Regions from separate parts of the Paenibacillus borealis genome, predicted to be linked through region 3. Evidence: riboswitches for the same ligand, from Rfam matches in the RefSeq annotation. Region 3 holds a riboswitch; each other region holds the start of a gene.

The links. A riboswitch is a leader RNA that binds a small molecule or an ion and turns the genes downstream of it on or off. The one in region 3 is predicted to bind thiamine pyrophosphate.
Region 1: it holds a riboswitch for thiamine pyrophosphate, as region 3 does, so the genes downstream of both, PBOR_RS02115 (ABC transporter substrate-binding protein) here and PBOR_RS15555 (ABC transporter ATP-binding protein) in region 3, are expected to answer to the same signal.
Region 2: it holds a riboswitch for thiamine pyrophosphate, as region 3 does, so the genes downstream of both, PBOR_RS11215 (thiamine phosphate synthase) here and PBOR_RS15555 (ABC transporter ATP-binding protein) in region 3, are expected to answer to the same signal.

What each region holds. Positions count from the first base shown of each region.
Region 1 covers NZ_CP009285.1:481,845-489,559, forward strand. Annotated here, with positions in the region: gene PBOR_RS02100 (ABC transporter ATP-binding protein) at 1-716, opposite strand, end outside; gene PBOR_RS02105 (ABC transporter permease) at 786-1,547, opposite strand; gene PBOR_RS02110 (thiamine-binding protein) at 1,544-1,837, opposite strand; gene PBOR_RS02115 (ABC transporter substrate-binding protein) at 1,890-2,972, opposite strand; TPP riboswitch at 3,103-3,213, opposite strand; gene PBOR_RS02120 (hypothetical protein) at 3,286-4,686, opposite strand; gene PBOR_RS02125 (sigma-70 family RNA polymerase sigma factor) at 4,680-5,273, opposite strand; gene PBOR_RS02130 (hypothetical protein) at 5,427-6,887, opposite strand; gene PBOR_RS02135 (MFS transporter) at 6,935-7,715, opposite strand, start outside.
Region 2 covers NZ_CP009285.1:2,700,326-2,708,040, forward strand. Annotated here, with positions in the region: gene PBOR_RS11205 (NUDIX hydrolase) at 9-437, opposite strand; gene PBOR_RS11210 (SDR family oxidoreductase) at 647-1,519, shown strand; TPP riboswitch at 1,710-1,812, shown strand; gene PBOR_RS11215 (thiamine phosphate synthase) at 1,922-2,542, shown strand; gene thiS (sulfur carrier protein ThiS) at 2,580-2,783, shown strand; gene PBOR_RS11225 (thiazole synthase) at 2,866-3,630, shown strand; gene thiH (2-iminoacetate synthase ThiH) at 3,662-4,783, shown strand; gene yfbR (5'-deoxynucleotidase) at 4,882-5,508, opposite strand; gene PBOR_RS11240 (fumarate hydratase) at 5,613-7,313, shown strand; gene PBOR_RS11245 (alpha-amylase family glycosyl hydrolase) at 7,715-7,715, shown strand, end outside.
Region 3 covers NZ_CP009285.1:3,713,992-3,721,706, forward strand. Annotated here, with positions in the region: gene PBOR_RS15520 (ABC transporter ATP-binding protein) at 1-361, opposite strand, end outside; gene PBOR_RS15525 (MarR family winged helix-turn-helix transcriptional regulator) at 368-838, opposite strand; gene thiE (thiamine phosphate synthase) at 1,031-1,684, opposite strand; gene thiD (bifunctional hydroxymethylpyrimidine kinase/phosphomethylpyrimidine kinase) at 1,681-2,508, opposite strand; gene thiM (hydroxyethylthiazole kinase) at 2,536-3,363, opposite strand; gene PBOR_RS15545 (ABC transporter substrate-binding protein) at 3,419-4,507, opposite strand; gene PBOR_RS15550 (ABC transporter permease) at 4,504-5,280, opposite strand; gene PBOR_RS15555 (ABC transporter ATP-binding protein) at 5,261-6,043, opposite strand; TPP riboswitch at 6,156-6,258, opposite strand; gene PBOR_RS15560 (TetR/AcrR family transcriptional regulator) at 6,327-6,992, opposite strand; gene PBOR_RS15565 (DHA2 family efflux MFS transporter permease subunit) at 7,218-7,715, shown strand, end outside.

The sequences.
Region 1 (7,715 bases), 3.2 Mb from region 3:
GAGCCGGGACGTCCGGAGAAGACATAGATGCGGCTGGAGAGCAGCAGCGCTTCTTCGATGTTGTGGGTGATGAACAGCACGGAGCGGCGGTTCTCCTCCCACAGCTCCAGCAGCCAGCGCTGCATCTGCTCGCGCGTCAGCGCATCGAGCGCGCTGAACGGCTCGTCGAGCAGCATCAGCTCCTGCGGAGCGAGCATGGCCCGCAGGAAGGCGGCCCGCTGCTGCATGCCGCCGGACAGCATATGCGGATAAGCTCGCTCGAATCCGCCCAGGCCGACCTTGGCCAGCCAGTGGCGCGCGGCTTCGCGGGCCTGCGGCTGCGGCGTGCCCTGCAGCTCGGCGCCGAGCAGGACATTGTCCAGTGTGCTGCGCCACGGGAATAGCGCGGGCTGCTGCGGCATGTAGCTGATCTTGCCGCGCTGCCCGGTAACCGGGATGCCGTCCATGCTGACGGTTCCTGCATCCGGCAGCGTCAGGCCGCCGATAATATGGAACAGGGTGCTTTTGCCGCAGCCGGAAGGACCGACAATCGAGACGAATTCCTGCGGCTCTACCGTCAGAGATACCTTATCCAGGACATGCGTCTCCCGGCGGCGGTGCGTGAACGATTTGGAGACGCTGCTGACTTCAAGCGCAGGCGGCGCGCTCCGGATTGCATCAGGGCTGCTGCCGGGGCTGCCCGTCTTCGGCTGTGCGGTATTCGTGAGTTGAGACACTTCGGTCAGCTCCTTCTATATTAGAATCTTTGTACTTAAGCTTTAGGTTTTGGGGTTACCCTATGCGCGTTAAGCTTCCTTGCGCGGTTTCCAGCGCACGAGCCATTTCTCCAGCAGGGCAATCAGCGCGAACAGCACCAGACTCAGCAGCACGATAATGACGATGGCCACGAACATCCGGTCCGTACGGTAGGAGGCCTTCTGCAGCAGCATATAATAGCCGATGCCTTTGTCTGCGCCGATCCACTCGGCAACCACTGCGCCCATTACGGCATAAGTCGCGGAGATTTTGAGCCCTGAGAACAGGGAGGGCAGGGACCCGGGAAGCTCCAGCTTGGCGAAGATCTGCCATTTGCTCGCACCGGCCATTTTCATATAGTTCATCATTACCCGGTCGCTTTGAGCCAGCCCGCCCATGGCGGCTACGGCAACCGGGAAGAAGCAGACGAGGGTGATTAGGACGATCTTAGGCAGCAGGCCGAAGCCGAACCAGATAATCAGCAGCGGGCCCAGGGCAATGGAGGGCACATTCTGGCTGAGGATCAGCAGCGGATAGAGCGCTCTTTTGAGCCAGGGCAGCAGATGTAGCAGCAGGGCCACAATGAGGCCGATGCCGGTGCCGACCGGGAAACCGATCAGGGTCAGCCGCAGCGTTGCGGACGTATGCGCCCAGATCCCGGAGGCGTTGCCGCGTGATTCCCGCGCGATATCAGACGGGCTCGGCAGCTGCCAGGCGGGGATATGGAACACCGATACCGCGATCTGCCATGCGCCCAGAAAAAAGATGACCGCCACGAGGGGCGGCCAGATTTGTCTCCAGGTGCTTCTCACGGCCGGTATTTCTCCGTCAGCTTGTCCATGCTGATGCCGTTCGGATTATGGGCGATCTTAATCTGGGAGATCACGCTCGGGCTGCCGGAGGCAATCAGCGCCTCATGCATCTGGCGTACAATATCAAGCAGCTCGGTGAGCTCACCTTCCATGGTAGTATCAAGCGGATTCACCTGATGTTTAACCCCCGACTTCTGAATCACCTCAATCGCAGTGTCCACGTAAGGGATCGAATCCTCATTGTTTGGAGTTTTGGGAATTACCTGAATGCTAAGCAGTGTATTAGCCATTATTATTCATTCCTCTCATGTGAGTTATTGTCAGTACTATTCTGCGTTGTATCTATTGGCCTTCCGGCAAAAATTCATTCGTAAATGTACTTGCGGCATCCAGCGGCTTATCCAGCAGCTTCAGGCCGTACATCCAGTCGGCATAATTCTGCCAGACCTCCGTTTTCTGCTCACCCCAGCGGACGGCATCGTCCTTGTATTTCGGGCTTAGCCATTTCTGGCTGGCCAGTACCAGCTCGGGATCCAGATCAGGCACTGCGTCGGACAGGACAGTGGCCGCTTCTTCCGGGTTGTCGATCGCGTATTGATATCCTTTCGACGTAGCTTTGAGGAAAGCCTTCACCACTTCAGGATGCTCGGCGATTTCCTTCTCGCTCGTAGTCAGCACTGGTGTGTAGTAATCCAGCTGCGGCGCGTAATCCTTCAGGTACAGCATATCCAGCGGCTCGCCGCGCAGCTCGGCTTCGATCCCGGTCCAGGCGTAGAAGATCCAGGCGAAGTCGATATCGCGTTTCACCGCAGTGAAGAAGTCAGCTTCGCCGATATTCACCAGCTTCACTTTGGAGACGTCTCCGCCGTCCGGGTCCATGATGGCTTTCATGGCTGCTTCTTCCGCGGGAGAGCCCCAGCCTCCGTAGGTTTTGCCTTCGAAGTCTTTTGGCGTCTTAATGTTGCGGTCCTTCGGAGCGGCAAAGCCGGAGGTATTATGCTGAATGATAGCAGCGATGGAGACGAGCGGCACATCCTGCAGGCGGGCCAGTGTGAGTGCCTCCTGTGCACTGATGCCAAACTGTGCTTCACCGGAAGTAACCATGGTGTCAGACCCGGCAGCACCCGGCTGCACAATTTCCACGTCAAGACCTTCCTCTGCGTAATACCCCAGCTCCTTGGCGGTATACAGTCCGGTGTGATTCGTGTTAGGCGTCCAGTCCAGCGCAATCTTAACCGGGGTCAGCTCTTTAGGCGCGTTGGTGGTGCCGGCTGCAGTTGCTTCAGGTGCAGCGGTGCTGTTCCCGGCGGCAGGTGTGCTGCCTCCGGCATTGCCGCCCGGGTTGCCGTTCCCGTTGCCGCAACCGGCCATCACGATCACAAGCATAGTGCTGAGCAGCAGCGGTAATACTTTTTTGACTCCCATTTCTCTTCTCTCTCCTTCCAGCAATCCCTAGTCTTCCAAAATTCAGAATAACCCATACCAAAAAGCGCCCCGGAGACCGGGACGCCAGTTACTTGCGCAAGGTGAGTTCAACTTCAGGCCCATGAAGGGACTCGGGTTGAATGAAGATTCCTACGCTGGCATTATCCAGATCAGGTATAAGGGTCAGTATCTTGTGGGATACAATCTCAGCCGGCCAATTCCAGCACCCCTGGTTCTATGAAGTTCACGGGTATTGCTATGTTCTTACGGTGTATTATAGACGCCAGCTTCCTGGTTGTCCAGCTTCCCTGTTCTAATCTTCGAGCTTTAACGGCAGAATCCAGGGGCCTTTCAGCAGGAAAAAGGGCTCCGACATTCTAAATCGCAGCGTATCCGCACCGCGCTCTGCATCCAGATGAAGAGTCTTCACGATACTCGGAGGAAGTCCGGTATTCTCCCAGCTGAATGAATCATTGGTAGCGGAGCCCGGATAGCGGATGAAGAAATGCGTCAGTGACTTTGCCGCCTCCGGATCAAATTTCACATCCACATCTACGCTGACGGCTGTCCCGTTGCTGCGTTCAATGCGGGTGAATACTACCGGGAAACCGGCGATTTCAGCCGTGATATTGAGCGGCGCACTTTCACCGATGTCTGGCAGCGGCAGAACAACCTCCCGGGAGAGCGTCTCCCGTTTGGATAGCTCAATATAGGGAATGACGACTTTATATTGCTGTGCTCCGGTTGTATCTGTTTCACGGAACCGGAACTCCGACGGGGAGGGCATGGATGAAGACGGTTCGATGGATAACTTCTCGCCAGCCGCATTCTCGACATACAGGCCATTCCCGGATACCAGCGGCTGCAGCAGATAGGATTGGACAACTGACAGGGAATCCGGGAGCGTGGGGAGCAGTTCGACGCGGACAAGCCCGTCACCCAGCCGTACCGGAAAAGCCGTAATCCGCACATCCTGCTGCACATCGCTTGCACCCAGATGCTGCAAGGCATCGGCCGTCTCCGGTGCCTGGAGTGCCAGTGGTCCTATTGTTGTGCCATTGAGATGAAGGATAATCGACTCAGCAGCTTCTGGCTCCAGCTTCAGTGGAGCGGCCGTACTGTAATTTCCGTACCATTCTCCAGAAGAGGAAGAACGCATCATCGGTGTAAAGGTATAGCGGATTCCGCCGATGTCTGCCTGGAACTCAATAACCTGGGGGATCTGTTGCCCCCGCAGCGTGATGCTTCCGCCATTTTCTTGTAAAAGTACGCCTTCGACTATCAGCTCTCCTGTGCCTACTGCAGAGGTATAAGGCTTCTCCAGAACATAAAGCGGACTGTCCGGGCTGCTCTCCAGAACAGTGCCGAAGCCGGGCAGGAAGCTGAGAGCCTGCTTCAAGCCTGCCTGTACCACGGGAGAGAACGCCAGTAAACCTGCTGTCATAAGAATCGCAGCCGCCGCAGCTCCAATTGCCGCCCGCCGCCGCGGCTTGCGGACAGGGGCAGACAGTTCAGGTGCCGGACCAGTGTGAATAAGGGCAAGGGTACGGTTTTTGATCCGCTCAAGTGAAGCAGTATCTTCTTCAGACCGGGGTACGGGGCTGGACTCAGGCTCCGCCAGCAATCCGTCCAGTGCAAGCTCAGCCTCGCTGAATTCCAAAAGATCGAGCTGATCGAATAGGCTTTTCTCACCGCTGTTCATATCCTTTAGCATGATCCGAGTTCCCCCCTTCCATCTTCGCCAGTCCGGTGAAGAGCCTGTTTCAGCATCGTCCGGCAGCGGTACAGACGGCTCTCCACAGCTTTCTTACTGAACCCGAAGGCCGCCGCCAGTTCATCCAGACTCTCGTACAGATAATATCTGCGCAGAAACAGGCTGCGGTCCGGTTCACTGAGCTGCCCGATATGGCGGAGCATTTCCGCCGCAGCCTCACGCTGCAATATTTCCTGTTCGGTGTTGCTCCCGCTCTGCATGTTAAGCGCTGTTTCGTCCACTGTCCTGCCGAGTTCCGGCTGCAATTTACGCCTCAGATCCAGCGCCTTATATTTCGCGAGGAGGAATATCCAGGTGCGGAATGAAGCGCGTGCCGGATCGTAGCGTCCGATATGGTTCCAGGCCGCCAGGAACACATCGCTGACACATTCCTCGGCATCCTCTGCACTCCCGCAGCCGGCCAGAATGCGCTTGATCAGCCGGTGCACATCCGGTCCGTAGAAGTCGATGGCATCGGCAAGGGCTTGTTTATCTTTACTTTTGAACCGTCCGGCCCAGGCCAGGCTGTCATGATCATTAAGCGTCATATAAACCTCCGGCATATCTTTTCATGAGTAAGGTATCGGTGCTAACCTCAGTTAAATCTTATTATGTATTACTACGCATGCTGTCGGGCAGATCACTCAGAAGATTTCCGCAGTAATGAAAATAACAAAAAAGCCGCCGTCACCGGCAGCTTCCTAATCCTTATCATAGAACCGCTTTCTGCGGCGGCTGCGGATTCCGCTCCACAGCTCCTTCAGCGTCAAGCCCAGACTGACTGCGATCCCGGAGAAGGTGAGGAACAGCGCCAGATACTCAAACGGAGAGTATTCCAGCATTTTGCTCCAGTCGATCTTGCCCTTCAGATCCTCAATCACCTGATTCATGCCGTAAATCCCGCTTATTACTGTAAATACAGTCAGGACCATCAGTAGCGTATCCCTGCGTTTGGACTGGAATTTATCCTGATACTGGAACAGATCATTCAGCGTCATCTTCACTTCATCGAACAGGGCGTCATTACCGTATACTTTGCGCAGCTGGAAGAAAATCTCCCGTCCCTGGGACTGCGAAATCAGCTCCAGAAAGTAGAATTTGGCCGAGAACTTGTTGATTAGGAAGATCAGATTCTCGATCTCGTCGTAATCGTGGTTGATACGCAGCCGGGAATGCAGATTGGCCAGCTTCAGCAGTACGATTTTATGAAAAATACTCAGCAGCAGGCCATAATAATACTCACCATACATCTGGTTGATCAACTGGGTGGCGATTTCAGGCTCGGCCCGGCTCAGGCAGCAGAAGGTCTGCTCATTGGTCATATAATAGGTGTCCGGCCCCCAGCGGCTATAGCAATGTTCAGAGGTATACTGCTCAATATAATCGGGATCGCTGGCACTGGTATAAGGCTTCCCCTCCATATTCAGCCCATCCAGCTGGGAGGCGCGGTAGCGCAGCTCGACACTGATCTCATCCGGTTCTTCCCCGCGGTTGAAGCCATAGAAAGCCTGCACCAGCATCCGTTCATCCACGAAAAAAGGCAGAGTCTCGAAATACGCGCCATCAATCTCCGCAGGATCGAGAAACGGCTCTAGTCCGGGAACCAGATTCTTGAACACGAAATCCTCCACTTGACCGAAAGACTTCTTATGACAATGGATAAAGGACTGCTTATCCTGGTAGGATACGTCCTCCAGTGTACGGAAACGGTCGGCGAATTCCAGCGCAGTACTGAAGGAGAAAGACTCTTCTTCAATAGCCACTCTTACGGTCAGGAAACCAAGCTCAAACGGGCAGAGGAACACATCCGTGGACAGCACGCGGAAATGAACAGATTGAAACGGCATTTCGAGCTGGCACTGCAGATTGTTCACCCGGGAAAAGCGGCGGAAGGAATCAGCATCCTTCTCACGCGGAAAGAGGACATGAGCGGCAAACGGCAGGTAGCTGCGCTCCATTTTCTCATGGGAAACGCAGTAGCCCTCCCCGTAATAAGCATGCTCAAGATCTTTGTTGTCAAGAAAAAAACGCGTGAACCCGTCCTGCTGCAGACGCCCGATCAGCTCTTTGTCCTGCCCGGATTTGATGGAGAAGGGGAAAATGAATTGCAGCAATGCAGTATGCAGTGTGGGTTCGGGTCTCGCGGAGTGCAGCTCAGCCATATAGGGGTTCCGTCCTTATTCACAGGATATTGATCTTGCTTGCTATATTACCCGATTTTCCAGGCGGCCACACTAAGCAGGAATAATACGGCGGCAAAAGCGGCCAGAAGCCCCGATGTCTGGGCAATCTGCATATGATCCATGGACCAGCCGGTCAGCAGCGGCAGCACCGCGCCGCCGATTCCGCCCGCGGCAATCATGATGCTTGGCGTGGATTCCTCCGCACCGGGCAGCAGCTTGCTTGCGAAGACGAGGGCGATCGAGAAAATGCCGGACATGAACAGGCCGAGCAGCAGAATGACGGCGAATGCGGCAATCCGGTGCTCTGCGAACGGGAAAATAACCAGCAGCAGCAAAGCGGCGAAGCAGCTGACGAGCACATAGATGCGGTAGGAGATCCGCTCGGCGACGACACCGGCGAATAGTCTGCCTGCCGACATGGCCAGCCAGAAGAAGGTAACCGTCAGCGCTGCTGAAGCTTCGCTCATGCCCAGCTTGGCGATGAAGATCGCCGGCATGAAATTGACCAGACTCATCTCGGTGCCTACATAGAGAAAGAAGAAGACGATGAACAGTCCAAGCAGCACCCATTGTTTGCCCTTATACGGCAGACGCCCGGATTTGCTGGCGGCTGGTATTGTTGCGGGTGCTGCTGCATCTGCGGAGGCAGCGGCAGCGGCAGGACGTGACGGCCGCTCATCCAGCACACTCTGGAGCGGTCCGAAGCCGCTCTTCGCCCAGAAGAGCAGGGAAACCAGGGAGAAGGCGGCCACGATCAGGAATGCCAGCCTCCAGCTGCCGGCGGCAATCAGCGGACTTGCGGCCAGC
Region 2 (7,715 bases), 1.0 Mb from region 3:
TTCATTACTTACTGTAATAACCCTTCGAGTTCAAAAATGCCGTGTTCTGTAAAATCAGCGATAATCTGCGGCGGCAGCAGTGCGTTCATGTCGCTCACGGTGCACCAGCGGTAATCGGTATGCTCTTCCGAGAGCTGGACTTCATCCCGGAGCGCCCCGCATAGATAAGTGATAATCACTACCTGTCTCGCAGGGTCCGTGAGCAGGGTTACCGCGTAAAGAATACGTTTTGTCGTTACTGCAAGTCCGGTTTCCTCGAGAATTTCCCTTTCCAGTGCGGCCTCCAGGCTTTCACCGAATTCGATTTTGCCTCCGGCACACTCCCAGCTTCCGGCACCTGCCGAATCAGCGGCTGCCCGCTTGATAAGCAAGATTCTGCCCTGATACAGGATTACACCTTTGACGGCAACAATGATGGTTTTTGATTTTTTGGACATGAGGGAAACGCTCCTTCTACAGACTCAAGAATACACCGGATAACGTGCGGACTGAACATTTTCTGTTTGGCCGGCTCCCTGGTGTGGTAAGTAACATAACGTAAAGCCATTTTGAAGGACAAGCATGATGATGCATAAACACCAGACCTTAAGCCATCCTAACATGATCAGTTTAACAGTATAGCGGTACAGCGAAAGGAGAATGGATTATGCCAGACACCAGCAAACAACCCGTCAAAACCCTGCCTCCGCAGGTACAGGACCAGCAGCCCGGAATTGAGAGCGAGATGAACCCGCTTCCGGAGTTTGAAACCTCGGCTTACAAAGCAGCAGGTAAGCTGCTGGGCAAAGCCGCGCTTATTACCGGGGGCGACAGCGGAATCGGGCGTGCGGTTGCCGTTCATTTTGCCAAAGAAGGCGCAGATGTAGTCATCTCCTATCTGAATGAGCACGAAGATGCGGAAGAGACCAAACGCCAGGTGGAGCAGGAGGGGCGGAAGTGTATTCTGATCTCCGGTGATATCGGGGTCGAGGCCTTCTGTCAGGATCTGATTAATAAAACCGTTGAGGGACTCGGCAAGCTGGACATCCTGATCAACAATGCGGCAGAGCAGCATCCGCAGGATAAGATTGAGGACATTACCGCCGAGCAGCTAGAGCGGACGTTCCGGACGAATATTTTCTCCATGTTCTATCTGACCAAGGCAGCGATGCCCCATCTGAAAAAAGGCTCCACAATCATCAACACCACGTCCATCACGGCGTACCGTGGCAGCCCGCAGCTGCTGGATTATTCGTCCACCAAAGGGGCAATTCTCAGCTTCACCCGCTCCCTGTCGATGAATCTGGCGGACAAAGGCATCCGCGTGAATGCGGTAGCACCTGGCCCGATTTGGACGCCGCTGATTCCGTCTACTTTTGACGCGAAGAAGGTCAGTGAATTCGGCGGCACCCAGCCGATGAAGCGTCCGGGACAGCCCGAAGAGCTGGCACCGGCTTATGTGTATCTGGCTTCAGACGATTCCTCCTATGTGAGCGGTCAGGTCATGCATGTCAATGGCGGCGAGATCGTTAACGGCTGACATAAGAAAATGTATGTAAGCTGGAATATTACAGGCAACAGCATTCAAACGTCCAACAGGGGAAAAGCCGGCCGGGAGGCTGGCTTTTTTGCCGCTTAAATGCGGTTGGAGCAAATGAGTGAATCTATTAAAGAATAGCTCTTAAAGGAATAATATGCTAATATACAAACTGCAAGAACAATAGAATACGAACGATCACTAGGGGTGCCGCAAGGCTGAGACGGACATAACAGTTCGGACCCTTTGAACCTGATCTGGTTTATACCAGCGTAGGGAAGTGGAGAATGAATAATGCAGCGGGGGTAACGGTTTACCCGGTATTCCTGCTTATATTCCAGACTGCTTCCTGAACAGGGGGCGGTCTTTTTGTATTTTCCGGTTGCCGTATAGAGGGAGGTGAAGGTGCTGAAAGAAATCCATTTAATCTCGGATGGGAGGCTAAATCCGGAGCAGCTTGCCGGACTGGCTGCTGCTGTACATGACATGGTGGATTATATCCATCTCCGGGAAAAAGCCATGTCCGCACGGGAACTTCTGGCTGCCGCTGAGCAGTTGCTTCAAGCAGGGATTCCGCCCTCTAAGCTGGTCATTAATGACCGGATAGATGTGGCTTTGGCGGCCGGGGCGGCCGGCGTCCAATTGGCTTGGCACAGCCTGCCGCCTGCCGGAGCACGCGGTATTGCACCGGGTCTGCGGCTGGGCAGATCGGTGCACTCCCCGGAGGAAGCGGCACAGGCCGGGCGGCAGGGAGCGGATTTCTGTCTGTATGGACATGTATTCCCTACTGCCTGCAAGCCCGGACAGCGGGAACGGGGCCTGGAGCAGCTGGCAGCCGCCGTCCGCTCCAGCAGCATCCCGCTGATTGCTATTGGAGGCATCACACCGGGGAATGCCGGAGCCGTTCTGTCGAAGGGCGCTGCCGGAATTGCTGTAATGTCCGGGATATGCGGTGCGCCCGACCCTGCTGCTGCCGCTGAGGCCTACAGAGCATCCGTTCAGGCTGCAGCGTCTGCGATGTCCTGAAAGAAAACCCAATAACGGGCAAAGGAGGTGAACAGGCATGAATTTGACCGTTAACGGACGGACAGGAATGTATGATGAGAGCTGCCGGACGCTGGCTGATCTTCTGGCCCGGCCTGAGTGGACAGGAAAGCTGGTTATTGTGGAGCTGAATGGTGAGATTACCGGCAGAGACGTTTATGGAGATACATTGCTGAATGAAGGCGACCGCGTGGAGCTGGTTCATTTTGTTGGCGGAGGCTAGGTAACTGTGCGTGCGGCAGATGCAAGAGTGCTGATACACGCAATTTAGATAAAGGCAACGACTTATCACAGGAGGCGATATGATGCAAGATCCTTTGGTTATCGGAGGAGTTACTTTAACGAGCAGACTGTTCATCGGGACCGGCAAATACAGCCGCAATACCCTTATTCCCGAGGTGATTGCGCGCTCGGGTTCACAGGTCATTACGGTTGCCCTGCGCCGGGTAGATCCGGAGAGCAAGGACAATATTGTCACTCATATTCCTTCCCATATGACTCTGCTGCCCAATACCTCCGGTGCACGCACCGCAGAAGAAGCGGTACGTATTGCCAGGCTGGCGAAGTCGGCGGGACTGGGCAATTGGGTGAAGATCGAGGTTATCAATGATCAGAAATATTTGCTGCCTGATAATACCGAGACGATCAGAGCTACTGAAATCTTAGCCGCAGAGGGTTTCGTTGTTCTGCCTTATATGAGTCCTGACCTGTCGGCCGCACTCCGGCTGAAGGCGGCCGGGGCTGCAGCGGTTATGCCGCTGGGAGCGCCGATCGGCTCTAACCGCGGATTGCAGACCAAGGAGCTGATCCGGATTCTGATAGCAGAAACGGGTCTGCCCATAATCGTGGATGCCGGTATCGGCAGACCCTCCGAGGCTGCTGAGGCGATGGAAATGGGCGCATCCGCTGTGCTGCTGAACACGGCAATTGCCACCGCCCGGGACCCGCTTCTGATGGCGGAGGCGTTCCGGGAAGCGGTGTCGGCGGGGCGGAACGCCTTTCTGGCCGGGCTGGGGCCTGTGGAAGAGACGGCTGCAGCTTCTTCGCCGCTGACCGGATTTCTCGCCTGACTGATGTTGTGTAAGGAAAAGGAGGAGGGACATGAGCTTTTATGATACGCTGACCCGGCTGGAACAGCTGCCTTACGGGAGGGTATGGAAACAGTATACTGCGCTCGATGTGAAGCGGGCGCTTCGCCTGGAGCAACTGGACGAGGACGGGCTGATGGCCCTGCTGTCTCCGGCAGCAGAGCCATACCTGGAGGAGATGGCGCAGAAGGCGCATAGATTGACGCGTACGCAATTCGGTCATGTGATGCAGCTGTTTACACCGATGTATCTGGCTGATTTCTGCGTCAATCATTGTACTTACTGCAGCTTTAGCTCCATTTATGATTTTCCGCGCAAAAAACTGACGCTGGATGAGGTCCGGCGGGAAGCGGAAGCTATCGCAGCCACAGGGCTGCGCCACATTCTGATTCTGACCGGAGAATCCCGGAATGAAAGTCCGGCCAGTTATGTGAAAGACTGCGTGAAGGTGCTCCGCAGCTATTTCTCTTCAGTCAGCATTGAAGTGAATCCGCTCACTACGGAAGAATACGCTGACCTTAGACAGGCGGGAGTAGACGGCCTGACGCTGTATCAGGAGGTCTATCATCAGGAGACCTACCGCCAGCTGCATGTGAAAGGCCCAAAGCGGGTGTACCGCAACCGTCTGGATGCGCCCGAGCGCGGCTGCCTTGCCGGATTCCGCTCCGTAAATATCGGAGCCCTGCTGGGCATGTACGAATGGCGTCAGGAAGCGCTTGCGACTGCACTGCACGCCAGGTATTTGCAGGACAAGTATCCGGAGTGTGAAATCGGTTTGTCCATTCCCCGTTTTCGGCCGTACCTCGGTGATTTTAATCCTGCAAGTGATGTAACCGACCGTGCGCTGGTGCAGATCATTCTGGCGTACCGTCTGTTTCTGCCGCGTTCCGGGATTTCACTGTCCACGCGGGAGCCGGCAGCGCTGCGCGATCATCTGGTTCATCTCGGGATCACGAAGATGTCTGCCGGGGTATCCACCGAGGTAGGCGGACATACGCTGGAGGGTGGAACCCCGCAGTTTGAAATATCAGACAGCCGAAACGTGGATGAGATCATTGAGATGCTGGAGGCAAAGGGGCTGCAGCCGGTGTTCAAGGACTGGGACATCCTGGATGATTCGCTAGCCATGCCTTAACTTGATGCAAATAACCCGCCGTGAGGCGGGTTATTTGCATTGCAGGGCTTAACGGCCGGTGCGGTGCTGTATTCTTCAAGCGGCCGCACGATCTCCCGCTAGTCGGCGGGGGTCTCCGGACTCATGCTTGAAGACAGCTCGTCCAGCGACAGCTCGAAGCCCGGAGCCATATGGGTAAGGAAATACTCCATCTCCGGCATCGCAAGCCCATGCAGCTTCGCGGCCGTCTGCTCCCGGGCTGCTGCGAATTCGCGGTTGCCTGCGGCGGTTTCCCAGACGCATTTCAGGTATGCGTCGAGCACATCCGCCGCCTTGACGTAGCGGAGCAGTCCGGCATCCTCGGAGCCGGGCGGGCTGTCCTGGGGCTGCAGGAGCGGCGCATAGACTGCGCTCAGCTCCGGCGGGATCATCGCCGACAGGCGCTCGGCGGCGGCCCGCTCCATGTCGCGGAAGCTGGACAGCAGCCGCGGGTTGTTATGCTTCACCGGCGTAGCGATGTCGCCGGTGAAGACCTCGGTGGCGTCGTGAAACAACGCCATCGCGGATGCACGGTCGGCGTTCAGCGACCGGCCGAAGTGGACATTGCCGATGGTGCACAGCATGTGCGCCAGCAGGGCGACCTGGAACGAATGCTGCGCCACGTTCTCCGGGGTGGTGCTGCGCATGAGGCTCCAGCGCTGGATATATTGCAGCCGGTAGAGATAGGCAGAGAAATGGTAGTTCAATTTTTAAGTAACCCCTTTCATGAGCAGCTTAATATGATATTATAATAACTAATTGTAACAGAGTTAGGACAGCCTGAAACAGATGGAGAGGAGACTGAATGAAGATGCAGCATTTTGAAGACAGCATTTATAATCTGATCGTAGAGACCTCCACGAATTTGCCGGGTGATGTGCGCCGGGCGGTCGCAAAAGGGCGTGCGCTGGAAGACCGGGCGACCCGCTCCGGACTGGCACTGACTACCATTGCCCAGAATATCGGCATGGCGGAGCTTCAGGTATCGCCGATCTGTCAGGATACGGGGATGCCGACTTTTATTATCCATACGCCGGTAGGCGTGAATCAGATAGAGATGAAGAAGGATATTCATAACGCAATTATCCGGGCGACGAAGAACGGCAAGCTGCGGCCTAACTCCGTAGATTCCCTTACAGGTGAGAACAGCGGGGACAACCTGGGTGCAGGCACGCCGGTGATTCACTTTGAGCAATGGGAAGAGGAAGGTATTGATGTAAGGCTCATTCTGAAGGGCGGCGGCTGCGAAAATAAGAATATTCAGTACAGCCTCCCGGCAGAGCTGGAAGGTCTGGGCAAAGCCGGACGTGATCTAGACGGCATCCGCAAATGTATTCTTCATTCGGTATTCCAGGCGCAGGGCCAGGGCTGCAGTGCAGGCTTCATTGGCGTAGGGATCGGCGGCGACCGTACAACGGGCTATGAGCTGGCCAAGAAGCAGCTGTTCCGCAAGGTCGAGGATGTGAATCCCACCCAAGATCTGGGTAAGCTGGAAGATTACATTATGGAGAATGCCAACAAGCTTGGCATCGGCACGATGGGCTTCGGCGGTGAAGTTACGCTGCTCGGCTGCAAAATCGGGGTTATGAATCGGCTGCCGGCCAGCTTCTTTGTCTCCGTTGCCTATAATTGCTGGGCTTTCCGCCGTCAGGGAATTCTGGTGCATCCGGCAACCGGGGACATCAAGGAATGGTTGTATGAGAGCGGCACGGGAATATCGGTAGAAGGTGACGAGGCAGCACAGCCTGTACCTGAACCGGTGGGAGTATCCGCTGATGGTGCAGCGTGCGGCATCATTCCGGAGGATGCAACGATTCCTGCAGCCCCGGCCCTCTTGTCAGATACTGGTGAAGCTGCTTCTGATGCTGTTGTGCCGGTTAACGGCAAGGTAACTGAACCAGCAGCCGCAGGCTCCGGCACACCGGGTGGTTCGCGCGAAATCCGCCTGACTACGCCGATCAGCGAGGAGGATATCCGCAGCCTGCGCGTCGGTGATGTGGTTATTCTCTCCGGGGAGATGCATACCGGCCGTGATGCCCTGCACAAATATCTGATGGACCACGACGCTCCCGTGGATCTGAACGGTGCCGTCATTTATCACTGCGGTCCGGTCATGCTGAAGGATGACGAGGGCTGGCATGTGAAGGCGGCAGGCCCGACGACGAGTATCCGTGAGGAGCCGTACCAGGGCGATATTATTAAGAAATTCGGCATCCGTGCCGTAATCGGCAAAGGCGGAATGGGCCCGAAAACACTAAAGGCATTAGGTGAGCACGGCGGCGTATATCTCAACGCAATTGGCGGTGCAGCCCAGTATTATGCAGAATGCATCAAGAAGGTTAACGCCGTTGATTTCATGGAATTCGGAATTCCGGAGGCCATGTGGCATCTGCAGGTAGACGGATTCGCAGCTATCGTTACGATGGACGCCCACGGCAACAGCCTGCATGCCGATGTGGAGAAGGATTCCGCCGCCAAGCTGGCCCAGTTCCGGGAGCCGGTATTTAAATAGACAGCTCAGGTTTTCTGTCTGGCGGCAAATTTTTGCCGGGTGAGATTAATGAAAATGTATATTTATTCGATAGTATTAAGACCTCTTTCTGTTTGATGAAAGAGGTCTTTTTGCGGTGCTGTCCAGGAAAGAGACCGAAACCGGTTGCTGCTCCGTCAGGATCAAGCGGCTGGCTGATGCTAAACGATGAAATTTACGCGTATTGCAGAGTCGTTATCCTATATGGGCTGCGGCTTCTGATGAAGAAAGATTTATATGTCTTGACAGCGCATACAAGTCCATGTTAATTTTTAGTGGGGAAACCGGTTTCCCTAAATTGAATTAAAGTAGATTGTTGACGGCAGCGTGTTCTATTGGTCAGAAAGTGTTGTGCATACGCATTTATGAGAGGGAGATGAAGAA
Region 3 (7,715 bases):
TATCATGGACAATGTTTTGGGAGATAAAAGAGTTGAGATAATTCTGCACTACTCCCAGCAGGCCGGACACTACAGTCGTCCCCAGTGAGGCAAGGACGAGCAGAACCAGCAGCTGCAGATTTTTATCCGGGAGCGCGCGGTCAATAATATGCTGAATAAGGATGGGAGGGAGCAGCCCGAGCACTGCGGAAATGCAGAGCACAATCATTACCAGCAGGGTCTGCTTCCAGTAAGGCAGGAAATATTTCACGATGCGGAGCAGGAGCGCCTTGGATATATCCGGCTTCGCTTCATCATCATCGAACTTTAATTTGCCATGCCCGGGTCCGCCGAATCCCATTGGACCGAAACCTCTGGACATTATTCATCACCAGCTTTGTGTGTTATTTAAGTGATCCTGATTCCGGGTCAGCTGTTCGAGCAGCTGTGAATGCATTTGAATGAGCGACTGAACCTCTTCTCCGGAAAAATGGTCCAGCGCCGCTCCCAGCATTTTGTAAGAGTAGGCGTCTTCATTATATTGTCTGCACAGCGCTTCGCCTGCCGGTGTGAGATTCAGCTTCGTCTCCCTGCGGTCTGCCGCGGAGGCGGCACGGGTTACCAGCTCCTTCTCGACCAGAGCATCGATATGCAGGCTTACACGGCTCTTGGCAAACACCAGGCGTTCTGTTACTTCCTTCTGCGATTGTCCGGGATGCTTGCGAAGTGATTCCAGTATGCCGACCTGATGCACGGTTAATCCGAGATCCGCTGCGCTCTGGTGGGCCAGCTTACGGAGCTGGCGGGCAACGGCGAGCAAGGAATGATACACCTCTATCGTCTGCGCCGGATCTGTCATGAAAGGACCTCCTCTGAATTGAAATAGTTTCTCTTGTAAACAGTTTACAATGTAAACCGAATATACGCCTGATTATTCCAAATGTAAATGTTATGTTGAAATCGCGATAGACAAGTTGCACCGCAATGCATAAATAACACCCGCAGCGCTTGTGTGAGGGCAGCTGCGGGTGTTATTGAAACAGATAAATTCTTAATCATTAATCCAGCCGAACTTCCTCGCGGTCTCCCGGATATCCTCCGCTCCGGCAATAGCCGAGATTACGGAGATTCCGTCTGCTCCAGCCCGGAGCACCGGCAGGGCGTTATCCAGGGTTATTCCACCGATCCCTACCAGGGGAATATTAAGACCGCTGCGGCGAAGCTCTTCTATGACAGCTGTTCCTTGAACGGCTTCGGCATCGTCCTTGGAGGAGGTGGGGTATACCGGACCGATCCCAAGATAATCGGCTCCGTCAGCAATAGCCTGCTGAGCTTCTGCGAGATTATGGGCGGAAACGCCGATAATCTTATGCTCGCCGAGCCGCTGGCGGATCGTCCGGGCCGGCAGATCATCCTGGCCGGCATGGACCCCGTCTGCATCTAGGGCAACCGCCAGCTCCAGATCGTCATTGACGATGAATGGGATACGATGGGCCCGGCAGATTGCCCGGAGCTGCTGTCCAAGCTCAAGCAGAGCGGCGCCGGTCAGAGCACCGGGACCCTTTTCACGGAACTGAAATAAGGTGATTCCCCCGTCTGCCGCCGCAGATAAGGTTTCGGCTGGAGAGAGGCGGCAGTTCACGCTGCCCATAATGAAATATACCTTCAGGAGCTTGCGCATATCCACACTGTTAATCCGCTTCATAGCTGCTGCCCCCCTGATCTGATACGGTTCCCGTAAGCAAAATGATTGGTCGGCCCATGTCCTGCCCCGATGTTCAGACTGTCCTCAATGGCTGCCTGAATGAAGGCTTTGGCTGTATGAACCGCTTCATTTATAGAATGGCCGAGCGCAAGGCCTGCCGCCACCGCCGCCGAGAAAGTACAGCCGGTTCCATGGGTATGCCTGGTCTCGATCCGCGGACTGGTCATATATTGAAATTCCCGGCCGTCATAGAACAGGTCTACAAGCTCATCGCCCTCCGGACCATGCCCGCCTTTAAGAACAATGTACTGCGGCCCCATCTGATGCAGGAGTCTCGCAGCCTGTTCTCTGTCTGCCATACGCTTGATCTTCATCCCGGTGAGAATCTCAGCTTCGGGAAGATTGGGGGTAACCACAAGTGCCAGAGGCAGCAGTCCGTTAATTAGCGCCTGCACGGCTTCCTGCAGCAGCAGAGCAGACCCGCCCTTGGCGACCATTACCGGGTCGATTACCAGCCGCTGCTGCCAGCCGTATTCAGACACCTTATCCGCGACAACACTGATAATTTCACTGCTGAACAGCATGCCGGTCTTAATGGCATCGGGCAGCAAATCATTGCCAATAGAATTCAGCTGCGCAGAAACAGCGTCTGTGCTCAGCGGATAAACACCTTGAACCCCTAAGGTATTCTGTGCCGTAACTGCAGTGAGCGCGGACATTCCATAGACTCCCAGCTCCTGAAAGGTCTTCAGATCAGCCTGAATGCCGGCACCGCCGCCACTGTCGGAGCCGGCAATCGTTAACGCTTTACGTATACGGGTCATCGGGTATTCTCCTTTAGGTTGTCAGGTTTATGGTTCAAGCAGCTGTAAGCGTGACCGGCTGCTGTAGATGTCAGGGGTCACCAGGGTTAATTGATTCAGGAACTCCACCTGGAAGCTGCCGGGTCCTTGTCCTTCTGCGGCATCAGCTGCAATCTCGGCTGCCACACCATAGAACGAGAGGGCTTCGGCAGCTGCCTCAAGCATGTGTCCGCTGCTAACAGCAAGAAATGCGCCAACTACGGCACTGAGCAGACAGCCGGTTCCTGTCACTTTGGTCAGAATGGAGTGGCCGTTGCTGGCGATGTAAGTGCGGGTGCCGTTGCTAATGATATCCTCCTTACCTGTGATGATCACCACACAGTTCAGCTTCCGCGCTGCCTTGTTCGCCAAGGTGATCACATCACCTTCGCCTGCTCCGGCATCGACGCCTTTGCTCGCCCAGCTCTCTCCGGCGACATTGGCAACCTCGGCCACATTGCCGCGCAGAGCGGTCAGCTGCAGCTCTCCCAGCAGCTTCGCGGTAACCTCGGTGCGGTACGGTGTAGCGCCTGCTCCAACGGGATCAAGTACAAGCGGGACGCCATGCCGGTTCGCGGCTTGTCCGGCCTTCACCATTGAAGCGATGGCCGCTTCATTCAGTGTGCCGATGTTCAGCACGACCGCCCCGGACATTGCAGCAACATCCTCCACTTCTTCGGGCGCATCCGCCATGAACGGGGAAGCCCCCAGCGCCAGCAGTCCATTAGCGGTGAAATTAGCCACTACAATGTTGGTAATGTTATGTACGAGCGGATTTGCCTGCCGTACCTTGGATAGAAAAGACATGATTATTCCTCCTGAAAGTTTTGATAGCATAAGCACCCTTGAGATCACTTCGCAAAACTCACTTCGAAAGCATGTAAAGCATGTTCTATAAATTAATAAAAGCATCCGCACTTTCGATATCCTCTGCCAGCAGACCGCTCTCACTCAGCCATTTGCGGACATTCTCCCAGGAGGCGGTATCCTGATAACCGAAGGGCTGTTCGCCGGCATCCATCAGCGGCAGCAGAATCTCCAGGCTGCGCTTCTCGATGGCTTCATCAAGCGGTGCCGTCGTATCCTGATGCTCCAGCAGAAGCTTCAGTGCCTGCTCCGGCTGCTGAGCGGCGAATTGCTGGCCCTTGCGCGCAGCATTCATGAACTTTTGGAAATATTCCCGGGATTCCTGCAGACCTTGATCACTTGCGACCAGCACCAGCTCATAATAATCAGGAACCCCGTAGTCTACCGGATTAAACGAACGTACAGGATGGCCTTCCTGTTCTAATATCAGCTGTTCATGGTTGATGAAGCCGCCCATAATTCCGTCCACGCGTCCCGTCGAGAGGGCAGGGATAAGTTCGAACCCAACGTCAATCAGCTTCAGGGAGCCGGGATCACCACCGTCGTTTTTGACCATGGTATGCAGCATGGCTTCGTACAGCGGAATGGAAGAGTAACCGGCCTGCTTGCCGGAGAGCTCGCCCGGGCGGGTTATTCCACTGTCCGCGGATACCATGAGATGGTTCAGGGGGTGCCGCACCAGAGCAGCAACGGATTTGACCGGAATCTGCTCTCCCCGGGCCATCAGCACCTGCGGCTGGTAGCTTAGGGCCAGGTCAACTTGTCCGGCAGCCACGAGCTTCAGTGCGTCGTTGCTGTCGGCAGGCATCTGAATCTCAACATCAAGCCCTTCTTCAGCGAAATACCCATTACTCTGTGCCGCATACAAAAAGGAGTGAACAGCGTTCGGGTACCAGTCGAGCATAATCGTCAGCTTATGGGCTTTACTACTTTCGGCGCCTGCCGCCGGAGCGGATGATGTAGATGGTGATGATGAGCCGGAGCCAGCCGGTCCGTTATTGGCACCGCAGCCTGATAGAACCAAAAGAACAGACAGGAGCAATAAATAAGGCAGTAATTTATAAGGTTGAGCACTACGGGTGTAGAGATAACGGTTATAGCGGATCGGAGTCATGAATAGCGTCCTCTTTTCTTCAGAAATAACTTCTCCAGCATGGCAATACAAAGGAATAGTGTGATACCCAGTACGGACAGCAGCACAACAGCGGCAAACATCTCGGCACTCTGCAGATTGCCGGCCATTCTCCGGCTGAAGTAACCCAGCCCCCGGCTGCCTCCAAGCCATTCACCGATGGTAGCGCCAATGACACAGTACACAACCGACAGCTTCAGTCCGGAGAAAAAGGACGGCAGGGCCAGCGGAACAGCAGCCTTGCGGAGAATCTGCCAGCGGTTCGCGCCAAGCGTCAGCAGCAGCTCGCGGTACTGCTCGGTATTCTTGCCCAGCCCGTCATAGGTGCCGACAACTACCGGGAAGAAGGCGGTCAGGAACACTACGGCAACCTTGCTCCACAGGGTGTAGCCGAACCACATGATAAACAGGGGAGAGAGCGCAACCAGCGGAATTGTCTGGCTGATGATCAGCAGCGGATACAGCGCTGTGGCCAGCGGCCTGAACAGATGCATGCCTGTTCCCAGCAGGCTTCCGCAGAAGACGGACAGAGCGAAGCCTGTGAGTACCTCAAGCAGTGTTGCGGGCAGGTGGACGCCGAAGAGTAAACGCCTGTCTTCCATCAGAGCGTTCCAGATGGCAGTGGGAGCCGGCAGGATGAACGGGGGGATCAGCCCCAGCCGGGATACGGTTTCCCAGGCCGCCAGGATCACCACTACAAGCAGGGTGGCTGGTCCGTATTCCCGCAGCAAGCCCCTATAGAAGACGGTTGTCATACAGCTTCAGCTCCAAATCCTTCCGCAGGGCCGTAAACTGCGGTTCATAGTTCAGACTGTGATGTCTGGGACGGGGAAGACCGGTAATGAATTCCTGCATGCCGCCCCCGGCACCGCCGGTCATCAGATAGATGCGGTCACTGAGCAGAAGCGCTTCCTCAAGGTCATGGGTGATGAATAGTACAGTCTTGTCCAGTCCCGACCATAATTCCAGCAGCCAGCGGTGCAGGTCCCGTTTGGTGATGGCGTCCAGTGCTCCGAACGGCTCGTCCAGCAAGAGCAGCTCATTCCCGGAGGCAATTGTGCGGAGTAATGCTACCCGCTGGCGCATGCCGCCCGACAGCTCATGCGGATACGCTGCCCCGGTCTCACCAAGGCCGAACTGCTGCAGCATGGTGCGGATTTGAATAACAGCTTCCTCTTTGGAGCAGCCCCGCTTCAGTTCCCAGGGCAGCAGGCAATTGTCCAGCACGGTTCTCCAGGGCAGCAGGAGATCCTGCTGCGGCATATAGCCGACATGACCGAGCCGCTGTGATGCGGAATATGAGGGTAGCCCGTGCAGTGCAACCTCGCCGCTGCCGGGTTCCAGCAGGCCGGCGATAATCTTGAACAGCGTGCTTTTGCCGCAGCCGCTGGCACCCACGACTGAGATGAACTCCCCGCGGCGGACCTTCATCGAGATTCCGGAGAAGACAGGAGCCTTTGGCGCAGCTGCGAAGGAATAGGTCAGATTGGTAATGTTGATCATTGGTTGGTGAAGCAAGCCTCCTTGGGGAAAGATATTTACGATACGAAAACAAGAAAGACCCATCCATTTCCGGAGGAAATGAATGGGCCTGAAGGTACAGTCAGTTTGCAAAGACGCGGAACCGCTGATACATTCTGCTCCACTTCCCTCCGCTGGTATGATCCAGATCAGGTTCCAAGGGTCCGGAGCTTAAGCTCCGTCTCAGTCGGCCGACTCCCCTAGTGAAATAACAGGTGCTATTGAATTCGTAATTGCTACTTAATATACCATATTTTCCCCGCTTGTAAAGAGCTGCTTGTCATCGCTTAGAGAGGCCGGTTATGAACAATACAACAATTCCCCGGGAGATTTCCTCCTTAGTAGAGCCGTTCCGTTTCTGTTCATACAGGTAAAGATCGGGACTAAGGATAGAGATCAGCGCAGTGGCTGCGAAGCGGGGATCAATCCCGATAATCTCTCCGTTGGCGGACGCGCGGTGCAGAAGTTCAGTCATAACAATTCCGAGCCGCTGGAAAAAAGGATGTTCGAACTGGGTAAGCTGCTTCTTGCCGGTGAATTCGGATTTGATCATATTCAGGAGCTCCGCATATTGCTCAACGAAACCAACGACCTGCTCAATGCTGCTCTGCAGATGAGCCAGGGCAGCCGTTTCACCGGCGCTGGCAGCAAGCTGATGCTCCATCCCGGACAGAAACTGCTCAGTGCTGTCCAGCAGCAGCGCGGAGCAGATTTCGCCCTTATCGGTGAAGCGGCGATACAGCGAGCCCTGTCCTATGCCTGCCCGTTTGGCAATGCCGTACATGCTGACGGCCTCCAGACCGCTCTCGGTGAACAGCTGGCGGGCGGCTTCGAGAATCCGCTGCACATAAGGGTCGGCGGGTTCCTTTGCAGCATTGTCTCTGTTCTCTGTGTTCTTTGGAGCTGCTGATGTTACAGGCTCAACTTCCGTTTCTATTTTTTTCATGATGTCCCCTTTCAGAAATTATGCCTACAATGCATTTAAGAAGTCTCTATTCTCCAGGTAACGAATCAAGTTTGCAGAAAATCATATAAATCATTTGACACAACGGACAATTGTCCGTAGACTATGAAATGCGAACACGGACAATTGTCCGTTCACTAATTATATAGACATATCTGCCCGCAGGTCAACGTAGATGACAGCGGACAGTTAAGGAGGAGAAGGAGTATGGATCAGACCTTGAAGCAGGATGCCGATTTCCGGTTATCCGGCATTCTAGTTCCGCTGCTGGCGATTATTGCCGGCGTATTTATGGTTGTCCTGGACAGTACAGCAATGAATGTGGCTTTATCCAGGCTGGTCGTGGATTTCAAAACAGATCTGCACACGCTGCAGTGGGTAGTAACCGGATATATGCTCGCGCAGGCTTCCGTCATTCCGTTGTCGGGCTGGCTGTCTGACCGGTTCGGGGCTAAGAATGTCTTTTTGACAGCCGTTATTGTGTTTACGGTTGGCTCGATTCTGTGTGCAACGCCAAGCCGTGCAGAATGGCTGGTTGCTTTCCGTGTATTGCAGGGACTCGGCGGAGGCTGTGTGCTACCGGTCGGGATGGCGTATGTCTACAGACTGGCTCCGAAGAATAAAGTGGGCGTCGTCATGGGTATTATGGGAATTCCGGTGCTGTTCGCTCCGGCGATTGGTCCTGTACTGTCCGGCTGGCTGGTG